One region of the Cobetia sp. Dlab-2-AX genome, then DNA from elsewhere that is predicted to be linked to it. Evidence: predicted binding sites of a transcription regulator. Region 1 holds the regulator's gene; each other region holds the start of a gene.
What was found. The regulator PhoB, encoded in region 1, activates phosphate uptake and scavenging genes when phosphate is short. The targets are predictions, from matches to a motif close to TGTCATANNNNTGTCANA.
Positions count from the first base shown of each region.

Region 2: the regulator PhoB is predicted to act here: its motif matches at 2,775-2,792, upstream of NH396_RS08720 (CYTH domain-containing protein).
Region 3: the regulator PhoB is predicted to act here: its motif matches at 2,704-2,721, upstream of ugpB (sn-glycerol-3-phosphate ABC transporter substrate-binding protein UgpB).

Region 1 is NZ_JAMXRV010000005.1:259,139-267,125, reverse strand. Features, by position in the region: gene NH396_RS10815 (hypothetical protein) at 1-305, opposite strand, end outside; gene NH396_RS10810 (HU family DNA-binding protein) at 480-755, opposite strand; gene NH396_RS10805 (FAD-dependent oxidoreductase) at 1,006-2,205, opposite strand; gene NH396_RS10800 (chorismate lyase) at 2,545-3,102, shown strand; gene ubiA (4-hydroxybenzoate octaprenyltransferase) at 3,170-4,060, shown strand; gene phoB (phosphate regulon transcriptional regulator PhoB) at 4,284-4,973, shown strand; gene phoR (phosphate regulon sensor histidine kinase PhoR) at 4,981-6,303, shown strand; gene cysZ (sulfate transporter CysZ) at 6,490-7,218, opposite strand; gene phoU (phosphate signaling complex protein PhoU) at 7,414-7,987, opposite strand, start outside.
Region 2 is NZ_JAMXRV010000004.1:176,452-184,438, reverse strand. Features, by position in the region: gene argA (amino-acid N-acetyltransferase) at 1-288, opposite strand, end outside; gene NH396_RS08730 (inorganic phosphate transporter) at 519-1,802, opposite strand; gene NH396_RS08725 (TIGR00153 family protein) at 1,843-2,523, opposite strand; gene NH396_RS08720 (CYTH domain-containing protein) at 2,995-4,005, shown strand; gene NH396_RS08715 (ion transporter) at 4,157-5,218, shown strand; gene NH396_RS08710 (L-threonylcarbamoyladenylate synthase) at 5,361-5,984, opposite strand; gene NH396_RS08705 (PHP domain-containing protein) at 6,050-6,910, opposite strand; gene NH396_RS08700 (septation protein A) at 7,276-7,857, shown strand; gene NH396_RS08695 (YciI family protein) at 7,857-7,987, shown strand, end outside.
Region 3 is NZ_JAMXRV010000003.1:57,478-65,464, forward strand. Features, by position in the region: gene ugpE (sn-glycerol-3-phosphate ABC transporter permease UgpE) at 1-110, opposite strand, end outside; gene ugpA (sn-glycerol-3-phosphate ABC transporter permease UgpA) at 110-985, opposite strand; gene ugpB (sn-glycerol-3-phosphate ABC transporter substrate-binding protein UgpB) at 1,186-2,556, opposite strand; gene NH396_RS05920 (hypothetical protein) at 2,897-3,484, shown strand; gene NH396_RS05925 (acyl-CoA dehydrogenase) at 3,613-6,081, opposite strand; gene betA (choline dehydrogenase) at 6,514-7,987, opposite strand, start outside.

The DNA.
Region 1 (7,987 bases):
CCGACCAGGCGTACGCGCTGGTCCATCAGGCCTTGCAGAAAGGCGCGCGGCGAAGGCTTGAGCAGGAAGGCCACCGCACTGTCGGCATCGGCGAAGCGCAGTTCAAGCTCGGTATCCACCGGCAGGCCATTGTCGCTGGTGACCCCTGCGCGAGACATGCGGTAGTGGCGCGCGATGCGCATGTCTTCGGTCGCGACTCCCCAGTCCAGCGGGCGCTTTTCCAGCTCGGCACGAAATTCGGGGTCGCGCTTGAAGGCGCGCTTGAGCAGCAGCCCCAGCACCCACAGCAATATCTTGAGCTTCATGGTGTCAGTCCTTGAATCGCGAAGCGGCGTTCACGCAGGCCATATGAAAATGCCACCGGCCCCGCAGGGCGGAACCGGTGGCATCAGCACGACAGCCGACATGGCCTTGGATGACGACGATTGAAGGCCATGACGACAGCTACCCGGAATCGTGCGCTGAAGCACGAAACGGGATTACTTGGTCACGGCGTCCTTCAACGACTTGCCGGGTTTGAAGGCAACGGTCTTGCTGGCCGGGATGGTCAGCGGCTTGCCTGTCTGGGGGTTCTTGCCGGTACGCGCCGCACGCTGGCGCACGGTGAATGACCCGAAACCGATCAGTGAGACGTCATTGCCTTTGGCCACGGTATGAGTGATCTCGTCGAGAATCACGTTCAGTACCTGACTGGCCTTGTCCTTGGATAGATCCGCACGCTCGGCGATGGCCGCAGCGAGTTCTGGCTTGCGCATGAAAAGCCCTCCTGATTTGGCATTCTGCACGGGCGGCCAAGCCGCCGTTTCCATTGTTGTTCTTGCACTTGCTAACGGTGGCGTATGGCGGCGACGCAATCCGCTTCCGGCAAGCTTAGCCGTATCAAACCTGTCGATGGCAGCAATCTGTCAGACCACGCCCGCCGGGCAGCATGTCTGACGGAGCATTCACTATCGTGCCTGACCGCGCTGGCAGCAAGGGATTTACGACCATCGATCATGGCATCGCCTAGCCTAGCAACGGCGGCGCCTGCCGCGCTAGCTCGACTTTCCTGCGAACGGCGGCGCCTGTCAACGCATATCCAATCAAGCGTTCGTTCATATCCAGTGCACGCGCTTCGAGATCATCGCCTTCACCGGTGATTTGCCAGCGCGCCACGGCCGAACGCGGCGGATAGGCCACCACCGGCAAGGCCGGTGTCTTGACCAGCACCGGCCACGCCTTCCAGTCGAGCACGCTCGGCTCGCCACACAGGTTGGCCGCCAGGGTGCGCGCGGCCATCTGCAGCGGCTGGACATACATGGCATTGACGCCCTCGACACTGGCGCAATCGCCAAGCGCCCAGATATGCGGCTGTGAGGTGGCCAGGTGGCGGTCGACACGGATGCCATCGCCGCCGGCACTCAGACCCGCGGCCTGCGCCAGACGAATGCGCGGCGCCAGGCCGGTCGCCAGCAGAACCACGGAGCCCGTCAGGCGACGACCGCTCTGCAGGCGCACCTCGACCGGCGCGGCCTGGCGCTCGGCCTCCTCGCCTGAGCTGGCGGCGATGGTCTCGACCATCTCGCCCTGGCGACGCGTCACACCGAGCCCATCCAGCGCCGCGCCCAGACGCTGCCCCAGTGCTTGCGGCAGCAATCCATCCAGCGGAGTTTCCTCCGGCGCGACCAAGGTGACGCAGTGGCCGGCGGCCGTCAGATCATTGGCGTATTCACAGCCGACCAATCCGGCACCGACAATCACCACATGCCCGTCTTCTCCGCGCTCGCGGGCCTTCGCCAGCGTCGCGCAGAAGGCCGCATAGTCGTCGAGGTCATTGATGCTCTGCACGCGTGAGGCCACTTCCGCGGCGACGGGGAAGGGGCGACGCGGCGCCGCGCCGAGTGCCAGCACCAGCTCGTCATAGGCCAAACACTCCTCGCCCAGCCAGAGCCGGCGGGCATCACCGTCGATGGCAGTGACGCGTTGATGGGTACGCAGCTCGGCATTCAGCTCGTCTGCCAGCGCCACCGGCGCCTGACGCGACAGGTCGGTGGCCGACATCTTCTTGGCGAAGGCGGTGGACAGCATCGGCTTGGCGTAATCGTGGCCGCTGTCCTGGCTGATGAGGATCAGCCGGCTGTCCTTGTCACGCGCACGCAGCGCGCGCGCCAGACCAATGCCCGCCATGCCGGTACCAATGATGACAAGGGTGCGAGGGTCGCGCATGGCACCATCTCCTGAGATCGATCCGAGGGAAGCGCTGATGAAGGAGCGCCAGCAGCGTCCGTCATGAACGCCGATGAATGCGCCCAGCATACCAGCCCGTCAGCAGTGCAGGCATGCCTGAGCGGGAGGCCTTGCCGCCCGGCCATGCTAGACTCGCCATTTCGTCATCCTGACAGGGAATTCACCGTGGTCCGATGCCCAGCAGGCGAGCCTCACCGCGCAGCGCTCACGCCACAGACCTCCACCTGTGAGGCGCCTCATTCGTCAGCCGAGAACCCGTACCAGCCTGCGCCTCGCTGGCCTTCGCCCACGCGCGCCGCACCCGCTGCTTCGGCGGCGGTGCGCCGTCATTGGCAGCCGGCTGCCGCGCTGCAGGGTGTCATGCCGGCCGGCTGGTGGGCGTGGCTCTCCTCGACGGACTCGCTGACCCAGCGTCTTGCCGGCGCCATGCAGCAGCAGGATGAACGCGATGGCCAGCCAATCCAGGGCCTGCGCGTGCGCCTGCTGCTGCAGGACACCGGCCCCGCACGGCTGGATGAGGCACGCCTGCTGGGCATCGGCCCACGCCGGCATGTCTGGCGACGCGAAGTGGCGCTCTGTCATGGCGATACGCCATGGGTGATCGCACGCTCTCTGGCGGCGCTGGACCTGGCCCACGGTCATCGCCTCTCGACGCTGGGCGAGCGCTCGCTGGGCCATTGGCTGTTTCGCCAGCCCGACCTGATACGCAGCGCCATCGATGTCAGCCGCGCCCCGCTGGTGCTTTCAAGCTCCAGGCCGCTGGCCCGCACCACCAGCCTGTGGATGCGCCGCTCGATGTTCTCGCATGGTCGCTTCAAGGTGCTGGTGCAGGAGGGCTTCACGCCAGCCTTCCAGCACGCGCTGCAACTGGCCTGAGCCGTGCGGCCGACTAGCCTCGTTTCCCTCTCTTCCCTTGCCCACTACCACCCGCCCAGGAGCCCCGATGACCGCGTCATCCACTTCCGCCGCTTCGCGTCCTTCCAGACTGGCCGACTACCTCGCCCTGACACGGCTGGACCGCCCCATCGGCACCTGGCTACTGATGTGGCCGACCCTGTGGGCACTGTGGCTGGCGGCAGATGGCATCCCCGAGCGCACGACCCTGCTGATCTTCATCGCCGGGGTCTACCTGATGCGCGCCGCCGGCTGCGTCATCAACGACTACGCCGATCGCCATTGGGACAAGCATGTCGAGCGTACGCGAGACCGGCCGCTGACTTCGGGCCGTATCTCGGAGCGCGAGGCACTGACGCTGTTCGGGGGGCTGGTCGCGGCCGCCTTCGTGCTGGTGTGCTTCACCAACCTGACCACGGTGCTGCTGTCGATCGTCGCCGTGCTGCTGGCGGCCAGCTACCCGTTCATGAAGCGCTTCCATCATCTGCCTCAGGTAGTGCTGGGCGCCGCCTTCGGCTGGGCGATTCCGATGGCCTTCGCCGCGACACTGGAAGAAGTGCCGACCTACGGCTGGTGGCTGTTCGCGGCCAACCTGATGTGGACGGTGGCCTACGACACCGCCTATGCGATGGTCGATCGCAACGACGACCTCAAGGTGGGCATCAAGTCCACCGCCGTGCTGTTCGGGCGGGCCGACAAGCTGATGATCGGCCTTCTGCAGCTGGGCATGCTGGCGGTATTGATCGGCATCGGACTGCACCTGGCGCTGGGCATCTTCTACTGGCTGGGGCTGGCTGCCGCCGCCGTCACCTTCGTCTGGCAGCAACGTCTGATCCGTGAGCGTGAGCGTGCGCCCTGCTTCCAGGCGTTCCTCAACAATCATTGGACGGGGCTGCTGATCTTCGCCGGTATCGCCCTGGCGACCTGGCCGATGAGCTGACGCCTGCATAAACATTCGCATTATTTAATTTAAAGCGATCCCTGCCCTCTGTTGCGCCCCAGCCCACGGTTCATGCCTGCCTGCCGCGCCTCCAAGGCGGCTGGCAGGCTTGCGTGCAAGCTGCCATGCTGGCAGTTGTCATCTCGTTGTCATATAAGCGGGTTGTAATCGTCATCGACTTGTCATTCTGGCGCGTGCGCCGACTGCTGCATGGGATCTAGCGATGAGCTCCAAGACCGTACTGATTGTCGACGATGAATCCTCGATTCGCGAGATGATCGCCGTTGCCCTCGAAATGGCGGATTACCGCGTGCTGGAGGCAGACAATGCCCAGGACGCCCACGCCATCGTCGTCGATGAAAAGCCCGATCTGCTGTTGCTGGACTGGATGATGCCGGGCACCAGTGGCCTGGAGCTCGCGCGGCGTCTCAAGCGTGACGAGACCACCTCGGAGCTGCCGATCATCCTGTTGACCGCCAAGGGCGAGGAAGACAACAAGATTCAAGGCCTGGAAGCCGGCGCCGACGACTACATCACCAAGCCCTTCTCGCCGCGCGAGCTGGTCGCCCGTCTCAAGGCCGTACTGCGTCGCACCACTCCCAAGGGGGTCGAGGAGGCGGTAGAAGTCGAGGGCCTGATGCTCGACCCGGCCAGCCACCGCGTCACCGCCCACGGCAACTCGCTGGATGTCGGCCCGACCGAATATCGCCTGCTGCAGTTCTTCATGACGCATCAGGAGCGTGCCTACACGCGCAGCCAGCTGCTCGATCAGGTATGGGGCGGCAACGTCTATGTCGAGGAGCGCACCGTGGACGTGCACATCCGTCGCCTGCGCAAGGCGCTGGGCACAGGCCATCAGCATCTGATCCAGACCGTCCGCGGCACCGGTTACCGCTTCAGCGCCCAGGCCTGAGGGATTCATGCGCTATTGGACCAACGAGCTATGGCGCCTCGGCTACCTTGCCGGTGGCTTCGGCCTGATCGGTGGCCTGCTGGGCCATCTGGGCTGGGGCCTGGCACTGGGCCTTTCGCTGTATCTGTTCGTCCATCTCAAGCACTTGAAGAGCCTCTATACCTGGCTGATCACCAATCCCCATGAAGAGCCACCACCCGGCGATGGCGTGTGGGGAGACCTGCTCGATCGTCTCTACCGCTATCAGAAGGGCCAGCGCCAGACTCAGGAGCGACTGCGCAGCATCCTCAACCGTATCCAGGAATCCTCCGAGGCCATGCGCGACGGCCTGGTGATGCTGGACAACCACGGTGACATGGAATGGTGGAACAGCGCTGCCGAGCAGCTGGTCGGTCTCAAGGCCAGCCACGACCGCGGCCAGCACATCACCAACTATCTGCGTGACCCCGTCTTCATCGATTACTTCAATCGGCTGGCCTACCGCGAGCCGCTGACGCTGCAGTCGCCGCTGTCTGACAACCTGACGCTGCAGATATCCATCACCCTGTTCGGTGACAACGAGCGTCTGGTCATGCTGCGTGACGTCACCCGCCTCTATCGCCTGGAAGAGATGCGCCGCGACTTCGTGGCCAATGTCTCCCATGAGCTGCGCACGCCGCTGACGGTGCTGGCCGGCTATCTCGAGACCTACTCCGATTACGCCGATGACCTGCCACCGCGCTGGCAGCGTGGGCTGGGCCAGATGAAGAGCCAGACCGACCGCATGCAGCACTTGGTCGAAGACCTGCTGACCCTGTCACGCCTGGAAACCGACGAGTTGTCCGACAATGGTCGCTGCATCGACATGGGTGCCCTGCTCGGCCATATCCGCGACGACGCCGAAGGCCTGTCCCAGGGACGTCACACCTTCTCCATCGAGGCCGATGCCAGCCTGTCTCTGCGCGGTGAGGAGCAGGAACTGCGCAGCGCGATCTCGAATCTGGTCTTCAATGCAGTGCGCTACACTCCCGAAGACTGCCATATCACCCTGCGCTGGAAGGCGGATGAACAGGGCCTGCTGGTCGAGGTGGAAGATGACGGGGACGGCATCGACCCGGTCCACCTGCCGCGCCTGACCGAGCGTTTCTACCGCATCGACAAGGGCCGCAGCACCGCCACGGGAGGCACCGGTCTGGGGCTTGCCATCGTCAAGCATGTGCTGATTCGCCATCAGGGCCATCTGGAGATCGACAGCCACCCCGGCGAGGGTGCGCGCTTCCGCTGTCACTTCCCCGACGAGCGCGCCTGTCAGGCGAGCGCTCCCCAGGCCAGCAGTGCGCTAGCCCAGTGATGTGCTGATTCAGTGATGAGCTGAGTCGGAGGCCAGCCCAACGCGGAACGCCCCGCAGCCACCTCGAAAGGAGGCGACTGCGGGGCGTTTCTTTTGCTCCGCCAGACGACGCTGCGGCTATCTCAATGACAAGCCAGTACAGCGGCAAGCCAGTTCAGCAACAAGCCACCTCTGCGACAGGCTGTCTTAACGACGCGGCGCCGGCAACTGACGGTAGTGGCTCTGCCACATCAGTACCGCCCCGGCGACAGCGCCCGGGATGAACAGCAGATTGGCCAGCGGCACCAGCGTCATGACGAACACCGCGGCGCCGAAGGTCAGTGAGGGCCACCAGCGCGCCTTGAGGCGCTGCTTCATGTCACCGAAGCTGACCTGATGGTTGTCCATCGGGTAGTCGAGATACTGGATCGACATGCTCCAGGCCGAGAACAGCCCCCACAACAGCGGCGAGAGCAGGTTCAGGCCCGGGATGAAGCCGATGATGAACAGCGCGATCATGCGCGGGATGAAATAGGCCAGCTTGGCCATTTCACGCTCCAGCGAGTCGACACCAATCTTCACCAGCCCACGGTCATCATCGATCAGGGTGCCATCCAGGCGATGCTCGACCTTCTCGGCCAGAATGCCGTAGAAGGGCGCGGCGATCAGGTTGGTCACCAGGCTGAAGGAGAAGAACACCACCAGCAACAGACTCACCACCAGCAGCGGCCAGATCAACCAGCTGAGCCAGTCCAGCCACGCCGGTACCTTGAGCATCCAGTAATCGATCCAGCCACCGAACTGGTTGAACAATACCCACAGCGTGATGCTGTAGAGCACCAGGTTGATCGCCAGCGGTACGAATACGAAGCGGCGCAGCCCGGGGGTATAGACCATGCGGGTCCCGCGGACCAGCGCCGATACGGCATCAATCATGCGACGTCCTCGTCATCTCAAAAGAACCGGCCAGCCAGCGGGCTGACCGGAGCCACACCCTAGCACTCCCGCCTGCGCGGCGCAGCTGTCGGCCGCCTGACACCGTTCGCGCGCCCACGACGCAATCGCCCCGCACCTGTCTGTGGGCAGGTGCGGGGCGAAAGAGGCGACACAGGGACAGGGAAACGCGTCAGCTCACTGCTTGTCCAGGTCCTGCGGCTTCAGCTCGTGGGTATCGGTATGACGCACATCCACGCCCTTGACCAGGAAGATGACGTACTCGGCCAGGTTGTCGGCGTGGTCACCGATACGCTCCAGCGCACGCAGAATCCACATCACGTTGAGCACCGGCGTGATCTGGCGCGCGTCTTCCATCATGAAGGTCATCAACGAACGCATGGCACTTTGATATTCCAGATCCACCGAGGCATCTTCACGCAGCACCTTGAGGGCAAGGTCGGTATCGAAGCGCGCGAAGGCCGTCAGAGAGTCACGCACCATGCTGCGCACGTGCTGACTGAGGTGACGCACCTCGACCATGCCGCGCGGGCTCTGGCCGTTCTCGACCAGCGAGATGGCGTTGCGTGCGATCTTGCTCGATTCATCACCGATACGCTCGAGATCGGAGGTGGCGCGGATGACGGCCAGCACCAGGCGCAGGTCGGAGGCCGCCGGCTGACGGCGGGCCAGCACCCGGGTGCACTCGTCATCGATCTTGAGCTGCATGTCGTTGACAGCCTTGTCGTTGTCGCGCACCCGCGTGGCGGTT
Region 2 (7,987 bases), on a different contig from region 1:
CTCCAGATGGCCGAGAATCTCACGCGTCACCACCCAGCGGCCCTGATGGCGGTCCGCCTCGATACCGGCAGCCTGCAACGCCTCTGCCACCTGCGGGCGCACCCCAAACACCACCACCAGCTTCACGCCGAGGGTATGCAGCAACGCCAGATCCTGTATCAACTGCGTTCGTCGTGACGAGGACAGGGCATCGCCCTCGATCAGAATGACGAAGGTGCGGCCACGATGGGCATTGATATAGGGAGAGGAGTTGCGAAACCAGTCCGCGAAGGGGAAACGCGTGTTCAAGAGCCAGCTCCGGGCAGGAGAGAGGGAAAATGGCATGTCAGGCATGCCCATGAATCATCATATCAGCGCCGCAGCCTGCACGGCGAGCGCTGCCCCCTGACATCCATGTGTCAGATACGAGAAAGGCGACCCGAAGGTCGCCTTTCTCGTTTTACCAATACGTTTTACCAGTTCATCTCATGCAAGGCGTCAGCTCGAGCCAAGGCTCAGGCTCAGAACCATGCGCCGGCTTAGCCGAACATGCCCTTGAACATGAAGAAGAACAGGATCGACAGGATCGCGCCGGCCGGCAGAGTGATCAGCCAGGACATCACGATGGTGCCGATCACGCGCAGGTTGAGCGCTGCCATGCCGCGTGCCAGACCTACCCCCAGCACCGCACCGACCAGGGTGTGGGTGGTGGAGATCGGCAGACCGGTGCCGGAGGCCAGCACGACGGTCGAGGCGGCGGCCAGCGTGGCCGCGAAGCCGCGAGATGGCGTCAACTCGGTAATGCCGGTGCCGACGGTGGCGATGACGCGACGACCATAGGTAACCAGGCCGACGACGATACCGCCGCCACCCAGCACGAGGACCCACCACGGCATGCTCGCCTTGGCACCGATCTGACCGGCGGAGTCGACGACACTGATGATGGCCGCCAGCGGGCCGACCGCATTGGCCACGTCGTTGGAGCCGTGGGCGAAGGCCATCGCACAGGCGGTGAACATCATCAGCAGGCCGAAGACCTTCTCGACACCGCTGAAGTCGAAGTCGTCACCGGTGGCGCGATTCTTCTCCTTGAGGCGTGAACGCGCGACCTTGCGCTCCATCAGCACGCCGATACCCATCACGATGGCACCGACGACGACGGACAGCAGCAGGCTGGATTCGAAGCTCAGATGCAGGCCGACATGCTTAAGGCCCTTGACCATGGTCACCATCGAGATGATGAAGCCGACCAGGAACATGTACATCGGCACGTAGCGCTTGGCGGCCGCGAACGGGTCTTCGTTGTCGAAGATCAGCGTCTGCACGGACTTGAACAGCACGAAGGCGATGGAGCCCGCCAGCAGCGGCGAGACCAGCCAGGAGGCCGCGATCTGACCGACCTTGGCCCATTCGACGGCGTCCACGCCGAGACCCGCAGCGGAGAAGCCGACGATGGCGCCGACGATGGAGTGGGTGGTCGAGACCGGCCAGCCCTTCATGGAAGCGATCAGCAGCCAGATACCGGCGGCCAGCAGCGAGGCCAGCATGCCGTAGACCAGGAACTGCGGATTCTCGATCAGCAGTGACGGGTCGATGATGCCCTTGCGGATGGTGTCAGTCACCTCACCACCGGCAAGCCAGGCACCGAGGAATTCGAAGATCACGGCGATGATGATCGCCTGTTTGATGGTGATCGCCTTGGAACCTACCGAGGTTCCCATGGCATTGGCGACGTCATTCGCACCCACACCCCATGCCATGAAGAAACCGAACAGACAGGCAAGAATGACGAGCACATCGCCGTATTGAGCAATGATGGACATAGAAGACTCTTGGACAGATGGCAGGACGTCCTGACGGCGCTCAGCGCGCCATCAGGATCTGCAGTCGGGTACCGACCTTTTCCGCTTGGTCAGCCACATCGCCGACCCAATCAATGATCTTGTACAGGAAGATCACATCGACGGGCGGGAGACTGGCTTCCAGCGAGAACAGGGTCTGGCGGATGGCGATCTGCTGTTCGTCGGACTGCTTCTCGAGCTCATGCAGCTCGTTGATCAGCTTGTCGACCAGCTCGCTCATGTTGCGCCCGAAACCGGACTCGACGAGGTCTTCCAGTTCACCCAACGCACGACGCGCCTGGCAGACCGATTCGACCGCAGTCTTGAGATACTCACCCATGGCGGGCACCAGTGCGGTGGGTATCTGCATATGACGACCCAGCATGATCCCGGCGATGTCCTTGGTGACATTCGCGATGGAATCCTGGACATGGATCAGCTCGAGAAGGTCGGAGCGCGAGACCGGCAGGAACAGCGAGTTGGGCAGGTTGAGGCGCAGCTGCGTCTTCAACTCGTCCGCTTCACGCTCCAGACCACTGATGGTCTTGCGAATGCTGGCTGCCTGCTCCCAATCACCCTGCTCGCAGGCGTCGAAGAAGGTCAGCAAGTGCTGGGCGCACTCGTCGGTCTTGATGATGTGGGTGTGCAGCGCCTTGAAAGGCGAGCGCCCGAACATCGAAGAGAAAGGGTTGGTCGTTACCATAGTGGCCGTCGGCGTTAAGGATTGACGCGCGGAGTGTAGCAAAGCCTTTGTGACGATCACATAACTTTCATCGTAACGTCATGATACCGCCTTGCTGTTGTCATTTACGTAACAACAGCGGCAGTGCGGGGGAACACGAAGGATTCCAGAGGAGAGATTGTCATGTAGCGGCAGGACCCGTGGTCGCTGGCTTTATCCACTGTTCGTAATATAACCAAGGACGTGACGACAGGCAATTGCTGTCACCTCAATGTCATCATTCTGTCATATAAATGTGATTGTGCCGACAGCCGATACCCGCATGGCCTCCCCCCTCCTGTGCTTGCCTTGCCGCGGGCCAGGCGCGAGCATGAGAGGCATGAGCCTCGATCACCATGCACCATGCTTGCCGGAGGCTCTGCGGTCCTGGCGCCGCTGTCACCATCATCCGTCAGCATCCGTCTTCTTTCATCCGTACAGGGAGTGCCCATCATGGCGCAGGAAATCGAACTCAAACTGGCACTGTCTCACCCCGTCATTGATCGCGATGCCATTCTGGAGACACTGACGGGCATTGCAGAGCTGGCAACGGTCACCCCCAGGCGGCGCTGGCTGGCCAACACCTATTTCGACACCCCCGAGCATGCGCTGGAGCGTGCGCGCATGGCGCTGCGTCTGCGCCAGAGTGGTAAGAATGCCGACAGCACGGGGGCCCTGCGCCAGACGCTCAAGACCAGCGGCGAGAGTCATGGCGGACTGCATTCTCGCGGCGAATGGGAATGGGAGCTGCCCGAGGGCCAGACCGGCCTCGACCTCGACGGCCTGCGTGGCCTGCCGCCCTTGCAGGCGCTGGAAGACGGCGCCCGCGAGCAGCTGCTGAGTGCGCTCGCGCCCAGCTTCAGCACCGATTTCGAGCGTCATGCCTGGCAGCTCGACGTCAAGGCGACATGCAGCGACGAGAATCTGAGCGACGAGCAGGTCATCGTCGGTGTCGAGATGGCGCTGGACCTTGGCGCGGTGAAGGCAAGTGGTCGCGAAGTGACCATCCAGGAAATCGAGCTCGAGCTGACCGGCGGCGAAGACCTCGCCCCAGAGGTGAGAGAAGCCGTGCTCTGGCAGCTGGCGGATTCGCTGGCCAGCCACCTGGCACTGCGTCCGGCGGATGCCAGCAAGGCCAAGCGCGGCGCGGCGCTGCGTGATGGCGAATGGCATGAGAAGACGCTGGATACCACTGACCCCGGCGCGCTGCTGTCCGCCGCCATTGATGCACTCGATGCCCACGCCGACCGACAGGCGAAAGACGACCTCAAGTGGCACGCGCATGCGCTGGCCGCCCTGTCGGCCCTCGCATCACGGCTGGCCGCCTGTCAGCATCCCGGCCATATCCACGCGGTGGCGCTGGTCGAGGCGCTGGAAAGCAGCGACGGCGACGCCTCACAGGACTGGGCGACTCGCGACTTCGGCCAGCACAGCCTGTCACTGCTCGCGACGCTGCGCGGCTGAATCTCGGCACGACACTGACTGCCCAGCCACCAGGCGCTAGACCACTGGCTGATGGACAACGGCCGGGCAGTCACTGAAGGTCACACACTGAGACATCCCCGATACGCCCTGACATTCATCCGGCGTCATCACGCCCGTCAAGGAAGCCTGCATGCCTGAACGCCAGGGCCCTGCCAATGAATATGGCAGCACGCCGCAAAGCCCCCCAGCGTCACCCTCGCACCCCAGCGACTACGAGCCCGCCACGGGCCGTCTGCGCGCGCGGCTGTTTCACTGGATCTTCGAATCCGACACCAAGGCGGCCAAGGCCTTCGATATCGGTCTGATCCTGATGATCTTCGCCAGTGTCGCCGTGGTGATGCTCGACAGCGTGCCCTCGCTGAATGCGCAATACGGCGAGCTGTTCCGCATCATGGAGTGGGGCTTCACGATCATCTTCACGCTGGAATACGCCGTCCGCCTCTACTGCCTGAAGCATCCCGGCACTTGGGCCAAGGGCTTCTACGGCGTGCTCGATCTGCTGTCGATCGCGCCCACCTGGCTGTCGCTGCTGATTCCGGGTGCCCAGGCCTTGCTGGTGGTGCGCGTGCTGCGTGTGCTGCGCCTGTTCCGCGTGCTGCGTCTGATGGCCTTCGTCGGCGAGGGCCGCATGCTGGTCGAGGCCATGACGCGCAGCCGGCGCAAGATCCTGCTGTTCTTCATCACCGTGCTCAGCCTGGTCACGGTCTTCGGCGCCCTGATCTATCTGATCGAGCCACCCGAGGCCGGCTTCACCTCCATCCCCAAGGCGCTCTACTGGGGCGTGGTGACGCTGACGACGGTGGGTTATGGCGATATCGCGCCCATCACGCCGCTGGGGCAGTTCATCTCGGCACTGATGATGATTCTCGGCTACTCGATCCTTGCCGTGCCCACCGGGGTGTTCTCGGCCGAGGTTCTCAACGGCCTGCGCATGCAGCAGACCAGCGACGAAGCCTGCCCGGGCTGTGGTCGCGAAGGCCATGATCGCAACGCCAAGTACTGCAAGTTCTGCGGCACCTGGCTGGACGAGGACACCCGCGACCCGCGCGAGCCGGAACCAGAACCAGAACCGGAGACTGAGCCGGAACCTGAGACAGAGCCGGATCCCGAATCTGCGCCTGACGCAGAGACGCCATCGGACGATCAGCCAGAACCTCCCGATAGCGGGCCTTCCGACCGCGACCGCAGCTGACGAAGCCGAGAGTCGCTCAGCACACGACAATTGCTCGGAAATGACAACGCCTCAGAAATGACAACGCCCCCGCGACCGCAAGGTCCGGGGGCGTTGTCATGGATAAGCGATGTCAGCGCCGTGAAGCACTACGCTGTCGCGATCACTCCGTGAAGCTCGAGATATCGCCGCGCCCTTCGCGCACGATCACCGGCGGCAGCTCGCGCAGGTCAACCACACTGGTGGCCTCGAAGCTGCAGGCGCCGCCGTCGATAACCAGATCCAGCGCGTGTCCGAAGCGCTCGCGAATCTCTTCGGCATCCGTCATCGGCAGCTCCTCGCCCGGCGGAATCAGCGTCACGCTCATCAGCGGTTCGCGATGGGTTTCCAGCAGGGCGTGGGTGATGGCGTGGTCCGGCACGCGCACGCCGATGGAGCGACGCTTGGGGTGCAGCAGAAGGCGCGGCACTTCGGAAGTCGCCTGCAGGATGAAGGTGTAGGCGCCCGGCGTGTGACTCTTGAGCAGGCGGAAGATGGCGTTGTCGACCTTGGCGTAGGTGCCGATTTCCGACAGGTCAGAACACACCAGGGTGAAGTTGTGCTTGTCGTCCAGCTGACGCAGGCGCTTGATGCGCTCGATGGCCTTCTTCTCGCCCAGATGACAGCCCAGCGCGTAGCCGGAGTCGGTCGGATAGGCAATCACGCCACCCTGCTGGATGATGGCGACGGCCTGATCGATGAGGCGTTTCTGGGGATTTTCGGGATGAATCTGGAAGAACTGTCCCATGCGGTGCTCCTTGCGTCTGGGCGCCAACCCGGCAGGCGATCTGGCGTCACGATGATCTCTTGATATCACATGGAGGCAGCATCGGCCGCAAAAAAGGGCGCGATGCGTGGATGACACCACACGGGCGGCACCTTGGTGCGGGGCGGCGGGCTCATGCTGCCGGGGGCCAGCGGGCCGCCGGGGAAGTGGAAGTCACTGCCGACGGAGGCGTAGAGGCCCAGCTCATCGAACTGACGCGCCAGGTCACGCGCGCGATCGATATTCTGGAAGCCGCTGACCAGCTCCGCGCCTTCGCCACCGGCGGCAATGAAGTCACGCAGCAGCTCACCACGCTTGGTGCGCGTCAGCTTGTAGCGCATCGGGTGCGCCATCACGGCGATGCCGCCATCGGCACGCACCCAGCCCACCGCCTCTTCCATCTCCGGCCAGTGCGCCTTGACGTCACCTTTCTGGCCTGCGCCCAGGTGCCGCTTGAAGGCCTCCTGCAGGTTGCGTGCAATCCCGGCCTTAACCAGCGCGCGGGCGAAATCCGGGCGTGACAGCGGACGGTCGCCCGCGCCACTCAGCGTGGCCTGCTCACGGGCGCGCTCGTAGGCATTCTCGAGCCCGAGCTTTTCCATGCGCGTGGCGATCTCGTGGCTGCGACGCTCACGCGCCTCATGCTGCTGTCTGAGGCCGGCACTCAGCGCATCGCCGGCTCCCTCGGGCATCAACGCCACGATATGAATCGTCTGGTTGCGCCAGCGGACCGACAGCTCACAGCCGGGCAGCAACGAGATCCCCTCGGCGCGGGCGGCCTGCTGGGCCTCGAAGATGCCTTCCATGCTGTCGTGATCGGTCAGTGACATGCGTGACAGGCCACGCCGTGCGGCCAGCGCCACCAGTTCTTTCGGTGCCATGCCGCCGTCGGAGGCGGTGGAGTGCATGTGCAGATCGATGTCCGGCACCTCGATATCGGAATCGAAGCGCTGGGGCAGCGGGCGAAACTCGATCGGCTTGCGGGCGGAAATCGGCGAAGAGTCGGACGGGACGTCGGACACGGGGAACCTCTCGGGATGAACGTCTGTGTCACGCGATGCCTGAGATGCAGGCGATCCAGCGGGCCAGACGTCGGGCAGTATTGGCTGCGATGCGCGCCCGGACACACAGGGGCTTTGTCAGCAGGCAGCAATGGCGGCAGAATGAGCACATGCAGGCAGGGGCGCGCCGCTGGTGTCAGACAGGATACCACTCGCACAGACCCTTGCCTTCCCGACGGCTACGTCGTCGTGTTCAGGAGTGCGCATTACCCATGAAGATGTTGCTCGACTTTCTGCCGATCGTGATCTTCTTCGCCGTCTACAAGATGACTGGCGACATGATCATGGCTACCGCCGTGTTGATTCCCGCGACCCTCGCGCAGGTGCTGTACATCTACTGGCGCCACAAGCGCGTCGAGAAGATGCAGCTGGTCACCCTGGCGCTGGTCGTCGTGCTGGGTGGCGCGACCGTGCTGTTCGGCAACAGCTCCTTCATCCAGTGGAAGCCCACCGTGGTCAACTGGCTGTTCGCCGTCGCCTTCCTGCTGTCGCCGCTGTTCGGCGGCAAGCCGCTGGTGGAGCGCATGATGGAAAAGGCGATTCAGCTGCCACGCCCCATCTGGCACCGCCTCAACCTGGCCTGGGTGGTATTCTTCCTCGCCATGGGCGGCTTGAATATCTATGTCTTCAGTTACTACTCGGAAGACATCTGGGTCGACTTCAAGCTGTTCGGCATGCTCGGTCTGACACTGCTGTTCGTCATCGTTCAGGGCGTCTACCTGTCCCGTCACATGGTGCAGGCCCCTCAGGAAGAGAACGCCTCCTCGACCAATTCTCATAAGGATGATTCGTGATGCTCTACTCCATTGTCTGTCAGGACGTCGAAGGTAGCCTCGAAGCACGCATGGCGGCGCGCCCGCCGCATCTGGCACGTCTGGAGGCACTGCACGCCGCCGGTCGTCTGGTCATCGCCGGCCCCAACCC
Region 3 (7,987 bases), on a different contig from region 1:
TCGTGGGTGCTGGCGCTGAAGGCGATCCAGACCGGCAGGAAGAACACTGCGCAGCCGACGATCAGCAGGGCATGGCTTGCGATATCAAGCCCGGGACGGTTGTAGCGCATCAGTACTGCACCTTCTTCTCGACATATCTGAACTGGATCAGCGTCAGCACGCCGACGATGACCATCAACAGCACGGATTGGGCAGCACTCGAACCCAGGTCCTGCCCGACGAAACCATCTTCATAGACCTTGTAGACCAGGGTGCGCGTCGAGCCGGCCGGGCCGCCCTGGGTGGTGGCATCGATGGTGCCGAAGGTCTCGAAGAAGGCGTAGACCACGTTCATCACCAGCAGGAAGAAGCTGGTCGGCGAGAGCAGCGGGAAGGTGATGGTCCAGAAGCGCCGCCAGGGGCCGGCGCGATCCATCGCGGCCGCTTCCAGCAGACTCTTGGGAATCGCCTGGAGACCGGCGAGGAAGAACACGAAGTTGTAGCTCATCTGCTTCCAGATCGAGGCCAGCACCACCAGCAACATGGCCTGATCGCCATTGAGCTTGTGGTTCCAGTCGATGCCGATGGCGGACAGCAGCTCCGGCAGGATGCCCAGCGTCGGGTCGAACAGGAACAGCCACAACACCCCGGCAACGGCGGGTGCCACGGCGTAGGGCCAGATCAGCAGGGTCTTGTAGGCATGTGCGCCGCGCAGTACGCGGTCCGCCAGCACGGCCAGTCCCAGCGCCAGTGCCATGGCACCGAAGGCCACCGCAAAGGAGAAATAGGTGGTCGTCCATAGTGTCGTGAGGTATTCAGGCTCGCTCAGCACGCTGACGAAGTTGCTCAGGCCGGTGAATTCCCGCGAGAGACCGAAGGCATCCTCGACATAGAAGGCCTGTTCGATGGCCTGGTAGGCCGGCCAGAAGAAGAACACGCCAACGATCAGCAGCTGGGGGGCCAGCAGTATCCAGGGCGTGATGGGGTGTCGATTGAAATGGGCCATGCAGCAGGGGTCTCGCAAGCAAGGAGGGGCTGGGTGGTGCCGTCGGTAGCACGGAGTCGGCAAGTCTCGGCCGTTCCTGCACCATCACGCCGTGAGAGAAGGGAAAGGACACCGGATGTCGGATGCGCTTTCCGCTCTCTGGCGATAGAGAATGGCGGGAGGGCGAGCCCGGCATGGGCCCGCCCCCGGTGTGGCGATGATCAGCCGTTGGCGCGTTCGAACTTCTCGAGCAGCGAATCACCACGCTTGACGGCGTTGTCCAGGCCGTCCTGCACGCTTTCCTTGCCGGAGAAGATCTTCTCCAGCTCTTCATTGATCACGTCACGAATCTGCACCATGTTGCCCAGGCGCAGCCCCTTGGAGTTCTCGGTCGGCGTCGCGGAGGTCATCTGGGTGATGGCGACGTCGGTACCCGGGTTCTCGGCGTAGAAGCCCTGTTCGCGCGTCAGCTCTGCCGCGGCAGTGGTGATCGGCAGATAGCCGGTGAACTGGTGCCAGTCGGCCTGCACTTCAGGCTTTGAGAGGTACTGGAAGAACTTGGCGACACCCTGGTACTCCTCATCGCTGTGACCGGACAGTACCCACAGCGACGCGCCGCCGATGATGGAGTTCTGTGGCGTTTCGATCACGTCGCTGTCATAGGGCAGTGGTGCGACGCCGAACTCGAAGCCCTTGGCGCTTTCCTTGACGCCGGCATAGCTGGCGGAAGAGCCCATCATCATCGCGCACTCGCCGGAGTAGAACTTGGGCGCCGCATCATCGAAGCGACCGCCGAACACGAAGCGCTTGTCGGCCTGCCAGTCATCGAGACGCTGGATGTGATCGACCACGGCGGTCGTGTTGAATTCAAGGCGGGTATCAGTGCCGGCGAAGCCATTGGCCTGGCTGGCGAAGGGCACGTCGTTGCGCGCCGAGAAGTTCTCGAGCATCACCCAGGACGGCCAGGTGGTGGTCAGACCACAGCTGGCGGCGCCGGAATCGACGACCTTCTTGAGCGCAGCGCCCATTTCCTGCCAGGTCTGCGGGAGGGACTCGACGCCCGCCTCGGCCAGCACGTCCTTGTTGTAGTAGGTCACCGGCGTCGAGGAGTTGAACGGCATCGACAGCATCTTGCCGTCGGTATCGGTGTAATAGCCGGTGACGGCAGACAGGTAGGCGTTAGGGTCGAAGGCGGTGCCTTCCTGCGGCGCGAAGTCTGCCATCAGCTGATACACCGGGACGATCGCGCCCTTGGCGCTCATCATGGTGGCGGTGCCGACCTCGAAGATCTGCACGATGTCCGGGCCCTTGCCGGCGCGGAAGGCGGCGATGGCGGAGGTCATGGTCTCGGAGTAGTTGCCCTTGAAGACCGGCTTGACGACGTAGTCGTCCTGGCTTGCATTGAAGTCGGCCGCGATCTCGTCGACCTTCTTGCCGAGCCCGCCCCCCATGGCGTGCCACCATTCCACCTCGGTGGCGGCGAGGGCGCTGGCGGAGGCGGAGGCGAAACCGATGGCCAGCGCGAGGCTGGCGAGGCGACGAGTCGCGGTGGCAGTCGTGCGGGTGCTTGCATGATGAGTCGGGCGGCGCATGGTCAAACTCCTGAGAGGTTCCCCTGGCCAGCTTCCGCACAAAGAAGAAGGACGCTGGCCGCTGACGATCGATGGCGACGATCAAGTGAACATTTTCTTGTTCTTTTGATGATCGTCCGAAAAGCGTAGACGACTCTATAGCGCCCGCTTTACAACTTTGTGACAGGAAGATGTTCATTCGAGCGAGGCTGAACTTGTGACTGAGCAGCCGCCGTGTGGCGCCGCCAGCTCGGCTCGGGCTGGCAAGCGAGGCGCCGGGGGTAACTCAAGGCCGAAATAAGCGGCCGGCGAGCGAGTGTGCTAGTCTTGCGCGCTGAAAATGCCTGTGGCGGAGAACGCGATGAAAGTGGTTGAAGTGAGTGCCGGTGCCCGACGTGATGCCTGTCTGGCGATGCTGTGCGCCGAAGTCCATGGCCGCGAAGGGGGTCTGGATGCGCTGGTGAGTTACGCCGGCGTGCGTGGGGTGTGGTTCGAGAATGAGATGGCGCGCCTGTTCGCGCTGGTCGACGATGCCGAGCGCATCCACTCTGCCGCGCTGCTGGTACTCGACGAGAACGCACGTGGCCTGAATCTGGCGCTGTGGGCGACGCCGACGGTGCATCGCGGTCACGACCACGGCATCGCGCTGGTCTCCCAGCTGGCCGATCACGGTCGCCTGCAGGTACGCATCACCGACAGTTCACTGGTCAGTGTGCTGCGTCGCGCCGGCATCAACGACTGGCTGGAGGCTGAGGCCGAAGGCGATCAGCCGCGCGAGCTGGTCGGCATGAATCCGGCGGCGCGTGTCGGCAATCTGGCAGCCCTCGACGCGCCGCTGCGCCTGGATCGCGAGCGCATCAAGCGCTCCTTCAAGGCGCGCCCGAAGGACTTCGAGGCCTACAAGAACGCCTTCGTGCGTGACCTGGAGCACTTCGCGCGTCATATCTGAGGATGAGATGACGCACGCGAATGGCATGCTCTGCCAAGACAAAGGCCCCGCTCATTGAGCGGGGCCTTTGTGGTTCTGCGATCAGTGATCAGTTCGAGCGTCGATCACGTGGGCGTCGCCAGTAGTGATCAGGCGGCGTCCTGCTGCGGGTTGGAGGCGGTGCCGTCACTCGCCATCGGCTTGCGCACGAAGGCGTCGAATTCGAAGTGGTCGACGGTCAGCATGTCGAGCACCTCGGCTTCGAAGACGCGCATGAAGTCGCCATCCTCTGCTGACAGGATGCCTGCCTCGACCGCCGCTTCGATACGTGCTTCCGGTGACAGGGCATCGGCCGGAATCTCGCCTTTGTGGTAGGCCTTGGCCAGCGCCTTGTAGATCGGCTCGGCGCGCGGATAGTCCTTGAGCAGCGCGTTGTAGCGGGCGAGGGCGTTGTCCTGCTGGCCTTCGTCCTGGGCGTCCCAAGTGTTGTCGGTCAGCTTGGCACGCAGTGCAGTGTCGGTGGAAACGGCACGGGCGACCTCGCGGGTCAGGCTGTCCCTGGGCATGGCGAACTGACGGCCACGCGGCAGGGCGATCACGCGCAGGGCAGTGCCCAGCGCACGGTTGGGCAGGTTGGCGAACAGCTCATCCAGTGCCTTTTCCGCGCGGTGCAGCAGCCACTGCATGCTGTAGTGGAACAGCGCCTCTTCGTGTTCGCAGGCCTCGGATTCGTGCCACTGCTTGAGCGTCAGTGACGCCAGGTAGAGGTTGGAGAGCACGTCGCCCAGGCGTGCCGACAGCATCTCGCGCGCCTTGAGGCTGGAGCCGAGGCTTGCCATGGCTGCATCGGCGGACAGCGAGAAGGCGGCGCTGAAGCGGTTGATGTGGCTGGTGTAGGGCGTGGCGATGGCGTCGAAGCCGGTGGCCTTGCCGCCGATGCCGAAGCTCTGGGTGAAGGCGCGTGCCGCGTTGCCGAAGATCAGGCCTGCATGGCGGAAGAAGGCCTTGTCGAAGGCGTTCAGGTCATCGGCGTCCTTGGCGGCCAGCTCTTCCAGCACGTAAGGATGGCAGCGGATCGCGCCCTGACCGAAGATCATCAGGTTGCGGGTCATGATGTTGGCGCCTTCCACCGTGATCGAGACCGGAGTGCCAGCGTAGGCCACGCCGATGTAGTTGCGCGGGCCAAGCGTCACGCCGCGTCCGCCGTGGATATCCATGCCATCGGCCAGCAGCGAGCGAGCCATCTCGGTCAGCTGACTCTTGAGGATGGCGGAAGGCACCGCCGGCTTGTGGCCGTTGTCGATCATGTTGGCGGTGTGCAGCACGGACGCCTGGCTGATGTAGTTCATCGCGGCCATGCGCGCCAGGGGCTCCTGAACGCCTTCCATCTCGGCCACCGGCAGATTGAACTGACGGCGGATGCGCGCAAAGCCGGCACTCCAGCCCAGCGCGTAGCGCGAGATGCCCGCAGAGCCGGACGGCAGGGTGATGCAGCGACCCACCGACAGACACTCGACCAGCATCTTCCAGCCCTGGCCGGCCATCTGCTCGCCACCGATCAGGTAGCTGAGCGGAATGAAGACATCCTTGCCGAAGATCGGGCCATTCATGAACGGCGCGCCGATCGGGTGGTGACGACGACCGATGTCCATGCCGTCGGTGTCACGCGGAATCAGGGCACAGGTGATGCCGATGTCTTCCACGTCACCCAGCAGGTGCTCGGGGTCGAACATGCGGAAGGCCAGGCCGACCACGGTGGCGACCGGCGCCAGGGTGATCCAGCGCTTCTCGAAGTTCAGGCGAATACCGACGACTTCCTCGCCATCATGCATGCCGCGACACACGATGCCGGTGTCCGGGATGGAAGTCGCATCACTGCCGGCACGCGGGCCGGTCAGACCGAAACACGGGATCTCGCGGCCATCGGCCAGACGCGGCAGGTAATAGTTCTTCTGTTCTTCGCTGCCGTACTTGAGCAGCAGCTCGCCCGGGCCGAGGGAGTTGGGCACGCCGACGGTGACCATCAGTGTCTCGTTGACCGAGAGTTTCTGCAGTACCAGTGACTGGGCCTTGGCCGAGAAGCCCAGGCCGCCATATTCCTTGGGAATGATCATGCCGAAGAACTTCTCGCGCTTGAGAAACTCCCACAGCGCTTCGGGCAGATCGGCACGCTCACGCGCGATCTCCCAGCTGTTGGTCATGCCGCAGGCGACAGAGCATTGATCGTCGATGAAGGCCTGCTCTTCGCTGGAGATGCCGTCGTTGCGCTGTGCGGTCAGGGTGTTCCACTGCGGCTTGCCGGAAAAGAGCTCGGCGTCCCAGAACACGGTGCCGGCTTCCAACGCCACCTTCTCGGTGTCCGAGACCTTGGGGGAGACCTTCTTGAACATCGCGAACAGACGCGGGCTGAGCCACTTGCTGCGCAGGGCCGGCAGGCCACATACCGCGACCAGTGCCGCGCCGATCAGCAGCAGGCAACCCAGCACCGGCGCGTCGACCGCCAGGCCGACGATGCCGATGATGGCGAGAACGCCGATGGCCGCGAGGGCCCCGGCTTCGCGTGCCATGACGGCCAACAGACCGGCAATGGCGACAAGGATGAGGATGAGCTGCGTCATGGCAGGATCTCCGGGTGGCGAGGGATGGTGTCTTTGCATGGTGTTACTACAGCGTAGCAGCCATGCGTTTAGAACGGTTGTTTGAATTGTCTTCAGCCTATCCCATGTTGCTCGACCCTGCAGTACGTCCAAGGTCTAAGGTGTGCGGATTCGTTCTCGAAAAGGACAGCCGCCCGGGGCAGGCAGTCGGAGAGCGCAAGACCGGGATGAGTGGCTGCTTCTGACAGGCATGAAAAAGGCCCCGCAATGCGGGGCCTTGGACGATCGATAGCGCTTGCGTGCGTGAGGCCAGACTACCTGTCGCAGGCGTTGACTCGCACGGATTCTGGCGTTGATCAGTGCTTGGTCATCGACCTGAACTCAGTCATTGATCGGTGCTCAGTCATTGATCGGTGCTCAGTCATTGATCGGTGCTCAGTCATTGATCAATGCTCAGCCATTGATCGGCGCGGAATCGATCTGGCGCTTGGCGGGCTGTTTGGCCGGTGTGCCCGGCTCGACCACGAAGTAATCGGCGTCGGACGGCGGCAGCGGCGCGCGGCCACGAATCTTGTCGGCCATCTTCTCGGCCAGCATGATCGTCGGCGCGTTCAGGTTGCCGGTGGGGATGACCGGGAACAGCGAGGCATCGACGACGCGCAGGTTGTCTAGGCCATGTACGCGACCGGCACCATCGACCACGGAGGTCTCGTCACTGCCCATGCGGCAGCTGCCACACGGGTGGTAGGCAGTCTCGGCATGGTTGCGCACGTACTCGTCGAGCTGCTCGTCTGTCTGGACATCAGCACCCGGCGCCAGTTCGCGGCCACGGTAATCATCCAGTGCCGGCTGAGCGATGATCTCGCGAGTCAGGCGAATGGCGGCGCGGAACTCTTCCCAGTCCCGCTCCTCGGCCATGTAGTTGAAGAAGATCGAGGGCGCGGCCTTGGGGTCGAGAGAGGTCAGTCGGACACGACCCTTGCTCTGGGAGCGCATGGAACCGACGTGTGCCTGGAAGCCGTGGCCCTGCACCGCGCTCTTGCCGTTGTAGCTGATCGCGATCGGCAGGAAGTGATACTGCAGGTTCGGCCAGGCTTCGTTGTCATCGCTGCGAATGAAGCCGGCGGCCTCGAACTGGTTGCTGGCACCCACACCAGTCCCCTTGAGCATCCACTCCAGGCCGATGGGCGGCTGGTTGTACCACTTGAGGGACGGGTAGAGCGAGATCGGCTTGGTGCACTCGTACTGGATGTAGAGCTCGAGGTGATCCTGCAGGTTCTCGCCCACGCCCGGCAGGTGGTGCACCATCTTCACGCCCAGCGGCTCGAGATGTTCACGGTTGCCGACGCCTGAGCGCTGCAGGATCTGCGGCGAGGCGATGGCGCCGGCGCACAGCAGCACTTCCTTGCGCGCACGCACGCGGTGGTCCTTGCCCTTGCGCTCGTACTTCACACCGACCGCCGTCTTGCCTTCAAACAGGATGACGTCGGTGGTGGCGCGCGTCTCGATGGTCACGTTGGGGCGCTTCTTGGCGGTATCCAGATAGCCGCGCGCGGTGGAGGCACGACGGCCTTCCCTAGTCACGAAGCGGTCCATCGGGCCGAAGCCCTCCTGCTGGTAGCCGTTGACGTCTTCGGTGGCCGGGTAGCCCGCCTCGATGCCTGCCGCGATGAAGGCATGATAGAGCTCGTTGTTGCCCTGCTTGGGCGTGGTGACAGACACCGGGCCGTCGCCGCCATGGTAGTCATTCGGGCCGATATCGCGTGTCTCGCACTTGCGGAAGTAGGGCAGACACTCACGATAGTTCCAGTCGGCCAGAATGGGGTCCTTGGCCCAGTTGTCGTAATCCAGCGCATTGCCGCGGATGTAGCACATGCCATTGATCAACGAGGAGCCACCCAGACCCTTGCCGCGGCCACATTCCATG